2 linked regions of the Bacillus pumilus genome follow. The protein of the gene in region 1 interacts with the protein of each later gene in a pairwise test. Links are inferred from orthologs where the notes say so. Each region holds a gene or a part of one and is shown on either strand. Other genes may lie near its edges. The genes, in order: ndk and GPS65_RS01325.

Region 1 (2,810 bases):
CTCTGCCCCCATCACTTTTGTCCAATGCTTCCAGTCGTTGTTTTCAACGACAAGTGCAATAGGAGAACCTAATGTTTTCCCGTGGCGAACACCGCTTAATACTTTCGCTTGGTCTTTTTCTATCTGCATTCTTCTGCCGCGGCCGTGACCTTTTTGTCTTCTAGCCAATTCATAGTTAATGTCATCCTGCTCTATGTAAAGTCCCGCTGGAACGCCTTCAATAATTGTGGTCAATTGTGGACCATGTGATTCACCTGCTGTTAAGTATCTCATGACTTAATCTCCCTTCATCGCATTAACGCTTTTAAGTAAAACTATGATAACACACTTATGACTAAAAAGTCAGCTACATACCCTTCTTTTGATAAAAGAAAGTATCAGCAGATGTCAGTCCAAACTTTTCCGGGTGAAAAATTTGTTCAGTTGAACCAACAAATAATACGCCATTTGGTTTTAAACTATTGCTCATTTTCATGTAAATCTCTTCTTTTGCCTCTTCTGTAAAGTAGATAAGGACATTTCTGCACACGATAAGATCAAGCTGTTTTTCATAAGGATCTGCTAAAAGGTTGTGCTTTTTAAATTGAATATGCCTTCTCACTTCATCTTTCACAGTGTAAAATGAAGAATCTTCTTTTGTGAAATATTTTTGCTTGATTTGATCTGGTACCTCTTGTAGTGATCGTTCATGGTATCTTCCTTTTTGAGCTGATTGCAGCACTTTATCATCAATATCAGTTGCAATAATTTGGAAGTCCTTCACAAGTGGATGGCTTGATAGCAGCATCAGCATTGAGAGTGTATATGGCTCCTCTCCTGTCGAACATGCCGCACTCCATATTTTCAAGGTCCCACCGTTTTTCGAAAGGAGTGGGAGAATTTTTTGATCAAGCACTTCCCAGCGCTGATAGTTTCGGTAAAATTCTGACACATTAATCGTCATTCGATCCATCGTCTCATCTAATAGTGCTCTATCCTTTTCAAGGGCAGCCGCAAAGGCTTCAAAATCTCTATAGCCTTTTTTATCATAAAGTGACGTTAATCTTCGTTTCATTTGTGCTTCTTTATATAAATTAAGATCCACTCCGGTTAGTTTTTTCCATTTCCCGACAAATACTTGATATTGATCCATCAAAGTCCTCTCCTGTCTCATCTATCTTTGTCCTAGTATAGCTGTTTTTATCGAAAATTTGTATCTTCTCATGCGAAATTTCGTGTAGAAATATTCATATAAAAAAGCCAAGGTGCTCATTTGATGAACACCTTGGCTTGAATTTTAATAAATCCAGCTTGAGATGGTTTGATCCCAGTTTGTAATTTCTTCTTGTTTGAAGAATAAGTTGATTTCTCTTTCAGCACTTTCTGGTGAGTCTGAACCATGGATAATGTTTTTTCCAACTGTCAATCCATAGTCTCCTCTTATCGTGCCCGGAAGCGCTTCCTTCGGGTTTGTTTTGCCGATCATCTGTCTTGTGACATCGACTACCTGTTCACCTTGCCATACCATTGCAAACACTGGTCCTGATGTAATAAAGTCAACCAATTCCCCGAAAAATGGTTTTTCTTTATGCTCTCCGTAATGTGTTTCTGCTACTTCTTTTGGAATACTCATTAGTTTTGCACCAACAAGCTGAAGCCCCTTTTTTTCGAATCTTGACACAATTTCACCGATTAATTGTCTTTCTACACCATCAGGTTTGACCATAAGAAATGTTTTGTCCATATACGTTCTCCACCCCGTCGTTTATGTATGTATAGGCTTACATTGTTACAAAGTGATCGTATCATTTTTTTATACAATAATCAATTTTTGACAAAAAATTTCACAAAAAAACCAATCAACAATATGTTGATTAGAATTTTCGTTTTCCAATATATTTGGCAATGGAAGCGAGTGATGTTCTTGCTCGCCCTCGAGGAAGTTTATCTAGCTGTTCGAATGCCTTTTTCAAATACATTTCACTCACTCGAATCGAGCGATCGATCGCATCTGTTTGTTTGAGATGTTCAATCACAGGCTTTAGCTGCATTTCTGTTGTTTCACTATTAATCAGCTTTAATTGGCCTTCGAGTGTAGGATTCTTCAGTGCATATAAGACTGGGAGTGTGACATTTCCTTGTAAAAGGTCCCCTCCAACAGGCTTACCAAGCTCTTCTTCAGTTGATGTGAAATCAAGCACATCATCAATGATCTGATAGGACATCCCGACATAGTAGCCAAACCAGTAAAGGGCTTTATGTGTTTTCTCATCTGTACCTGCTGCTATTGCACCTAACTGACAGCTACCTGCAATGAGTAAGGCTGTTTTTCGTTTGATTCTTCTTAAATATGTACGCAGGTTTTGATCCATATTGTATTTGTCTTTCACTTGCTCGATTTCACCAAGACAGAGCTCGACGACCATCTTTGACAAAATTTCATGTGCCATCGGATGATTGATCTTTGTCATATACTCAAGCGATCTTGCAAACATATAATCTCCTGTGTACATGGCAATTCGATTGTCCCATTTTGCCTTAATCGTTGGCTTGCCTCTTCTCAGCTCTGCATCATCAATGACATCATCGTGAACGAGCGATGCCATATGAATGAGCTCAAGCGCAACGGCAACATATTTAATTTTATTAATGTCGTAGTCGCCAAACATGCCTGAAAGGAGAACAAAAACGGGACGGATTCGTTTTCCGCCCGCTTGCAGCAAATGAAGACCTGCTTCACTTAATAATGCATAATCAGAGCGAACTGTTTGTTCAAGCTCTTTTTCGATAATATCGATATCATGATTTAAAAAAGAGATCATTGCTTTTAG
Region 2 (3,509 bases), 2.1 Mb from region 1 along the record:
CATTTTCAGTTCGTCTAAAAGTGTTAAGGCTAATTCCTGATCGGCGCCAACTGACATCATTTTGGCCATGAGCTCGTCATCCCGAGTGCGGATGACATTGGCCATTTGATCTAAAATCCCTTGATCGACCGCTGTCATGCTTTTGGCATTCGTATGCTCTGTGACGGTATCAGAGCGTTCTGGATCGTACGCAAAAACAAAAATATCATCCTTTGCTGAACGTATTTGTTCAATGGTCTGTTTTGCTTCTTTGCTATTTTCTACTGTGAAATGTTCCATCGTCATCACTCCTTTTCATCAAAAATTCCCATTTTTCCGTCACATCAAACCGCCTTTTATATCATGAGAAGAACGTCATTTTATGTTTTAATGGAAAAAGACGAATCTATTAAAGGAGTAAGCTGAATATGAAGATTTCCTTATTAATTGTGACACATAACCGGCTCAGCGCACTGTGTGAGCTGCTTGAATCTATTACGAGACAAACCGTACAGCCCTTTGAAATTGTGGTTGTGAATGATGCAGGAGAGCGTGTCGAGGTCATTCAGGAACTCTATCCCGAACTTCCGATCCGCTTGATCCATTTAGATGAGAATGTCCAGCATGTGAATGCTAGAAACGTGGGGGTGCGGGAGCTGACAGGCGATGTCATTATGCTTAGTGATGACGATGATTATTTTACACCTTGTCATATTGAACGGATGAGTAAGGCGCTGGAGGATGCCGATTTTGTCTTTTCTGATGCAGAAATTGTGTCATTTGAAAAAAAAGGCACGACCCGCTTCCCGGTGTCAAGACGTCTGTTTGCGTATACAGCTGCTATTGAGGATATGCGTGTCTTTTCTACATATGTTCCTTCCGGCAGTATGTACAAACGCTGTATACACGATGAGATTGGCTATTTTGATCCAGCGATGCATCATTACTGGGATTGGGACTTTTTCTTACGTGTCACGCAGCATGCCCGGGTCAAACGAGTGCCTGCTGCCAGTGTGATCTATGCGTTCTTTGACGGCGGTGGAAATCAGTCTAGTGACCTTGGTGAGACAAGAAAGAACTATTTAGATGATTTAAGTGAAAAGCATGGGCTGGGCGATTTGCCGACAGCGAACTTTGCTGTCTTATTAGAAGAACCAGCGATGAAAAAGCGAGAATCAGAGAGTGAGATTGTGTGGGATGGAAAACCGATGATCTCAAGACTGGCACAGCAGACACAAGGAGGAGAACCCCAATGAAGCCATTTTTAAATGATAGCTGGTGGGCTGTGATGAAAAGTGAATTTGAACAGCCATATTATCAGGAATTACGTGAATGGATGAAGGAAGAATATCGCACGCAGACCGTTTTTCCGAAACCGGATGACGTTTATCGTGCGCTTCATTTGACATCATATGAAGAGGTCAAAGTGGTGATTTTGGGACAAGACCCTTATCATGGCCCAGGACAGGCACATGGATTAAGCTTTTCTGTCCAGCCTGGCGTGAAGCATCCACCATCGTTGAGAAATATTTTTCAGGAGCTAAAGGATGATCTTGGCTGTCCTGTTCCAAATCACGGCTCACTTGTGAGCTGGGCAGAGCAAGGTGTGCTGCTCTTAAACACTGTGTTGACCGTAAGAAAGGGCGAGGCGAACTCGCATAAAGGCAAAGGCTGGGAACGTGTGACAGACCGTGTGATAGATGCGCTGAATGAACGTGATCAGCCCGTCGTTTTTGTGCTGTGGGGAAGACATGCTCAAAATAAGAAAGAACGCATTGACCAAAACAAGCATTACATCATTGAGTCACCTCATCCAAGTCCTTTTTCAGCAAGAAACGGCTTTTTTGGCAGTCGTCCGTTTTCAAAGGTAAACGCGTATTTAAAGCAAATGGGGACAGAAGAAATTAATTGGTGTATCCAAGATATTGAATAAAAAGAGGACGAGGGGATAGACCCTTCGTCCTGTTTATTTTAAAAATTTACGAACCAAGTCGAGTCCGTTTTTCGCATTTGGATAACGGAAGGAAAGATCGAAGCGATTGGTTTGGCGTAGAACGCTTTTTTCATGCGTAAAGGTAAAAAAGCTTTCTTTCCCATGATATCGTCCCATGCCGCTTTCACCCACGCCTCCGAATGGCAGGTAAGGAGTAGCGACATGCATGAGCGTGTCATTGATACATCCTCCGCCAAATGAGAGATGGTCTAGAATATAGGATTCTGTTTCTTTACTTGTTGTAAATAAGTAAAGCGCAAGCGGCTTCGGTCTTGCTTTGATCATATGAGTTGCCTCGTGCAGAGAATCGAAGGTCATGACAGGCAGAATCGGTCCGAAAATTTCCTCCTGCATGACGGGATCTTCCCATGTGATGTGGTCTAAAATGGTCGGTGCAATTTTGAGCTCGTCTTCGTTGCGCTGTCCACCCGTAACGACCGTTCCATTTGAGAGGAATTGTGAAAGCCTGTCAAAGTGACGCTGGCTGACATTTTTCCCAAAGTGCGGATGTGTTTCGGGTTGTTCACCATAAAAGTCACGAATGCAGGCTGTCATTTCCCGTAAAAGTTCCTCTTTTATGGATTCATGAACAAGCAAATAGTCTGGCGCAATACACGTTTGACCGGCATTGGTAAATTTGCCGAACGTGATTCGTTTTGCCGCTAATTTGATATCTGCATCAGGCATGACGATGCAAGGGCTTTTTCCGCCAAGTTCGAGTGTGACAGGAGTCAAATGCTTTGCGGCGGCTTCCATGACGACTTTGCCGACTGCCACACTTCCTGTAAAGAAGATATAATCAAAGGGCAGTTTCAACAGCTCTGTACTCACATCTACACCGCCTTCTACGACAGTGGCATGGTCTTCTTGAAATACAGGTTCGATTATTGCACTGATTACTTCTGAAACTTGCGGCGTCAGCTCAGACGGTTTTAAAATAACGGCATTCCCCGCAGCAATGGCACCAACTAATGGAGAAAGAGCCAATTGGAAAGGATAGTTCCAAGGAGCAATGATGAGCACACTGCCATAAGGTTCCTTTATAATCATGCTTTTCGACCCGATATGAGTGAGAGGCGTGCGCACGCGTGTTGGCTTTGCCCATTTGTGGAGGTGCTTGATGGTATGATTGATTTCTTCATACACCATCCCGATCTCAGTTGTATAGGCTTCCTGTTCGGATTTATGTAAATCATGGGCCAAGGCTTGTAAAATATCCTCCTCATGCTGTTTGATGGCTGCTTTTAAGTCTTTAAGAAGACGGATGCGTTCTTCAACCGACGGCTTTTGAAAGACTTTTTGTTTCTGAAAAAGAGCAGTGAGCTTATCCATTATTCAATCCTTTCATAAACGATACTGTTTCTTTTATTATGTGTGAAGGGCTATGTCGGGTCAAATAAGAGAGGCGGGAGCAGACTGCTTTGAAAAAATGAACCCATTTCGGTTGTTCATTTGGTAAAATAATGTTGAAAAGAGACTTTTTTAGATTGGAGGGTCTACCCTTGAATATTCATATATCAAGCCTGCTCCAAAAAAT

Evidence for each region.
Region 2: the proteins of ndk (region 1) and GPS65_RS01325 interact in binary tests that used the Escherichia coli proteins (3 or more experiments, as listed by UniProt). The link is inferred for Bacillus pumilus from one-to-one orthologs.

The regions. Positions count from the first base shown.
Region 1 is NZ_CP047089.1:2,404,511-2,407,320, forward strand. It holds ndk (nucleoside-diphosphate kinase), read right to left. Parts: upstream 1,724-2,810; coding sequence 1,277-1,723; downstream 1-1,276. Other genes in the region: aroC (chorismate synthase), read right to left, coding at 1-273; GPS65_RS11890 (CheR family methyltransferase), read right to left, coding at 347-1,132; hepT (heptaprenyl diphosphate synthase component II), read right to left, coding at 1,854-2,810. UniProt on the Escherichia coli protein: Major role in the synthesis of nucleoside triphosphates other than ATP. The ATP gamma phosphate is transferred to the NDP beta phosphate via a ping-pong mechanism, using a phosphorylated active-site intermediate.
Region 2 is NZ_CP047089.1:280,129-283,637, forward strand. Bases 103-3,071 are described here. They hold GPS65_RS01325 (uracil-DNA glycosylase), read left to right. Parts: upstream 103-1,231; coding sequence 1,232-1,912; downstream 1,913-3,071. Other genes in these bases: GPS65_RS01315 (YflT domain-containing protein), read right to left, coding at 103-279; GPS65_RS01320 (glycosyltransferase family 2 protein), read left to right, coding at 408-1,235; GPS65_RS01330 (aldehyde dehydrogenase), read right to left, coding at 1,946-3,071. In the rest of the region: more of GPS65_RS01315, read right to left, coding at 1-102; more of GPS65_RS01330, read right to left, coding at 3,072-3,304; GPS65_RS01335 (YwdI family protein), read left to right, coding at 3,475-3,509. UniProt on the Escherichia coli protein: Excises uracil residues from the DNA which can arise as a result of misincorporation of dUMP residues by DNA polymerase or due to deamination of cytosine.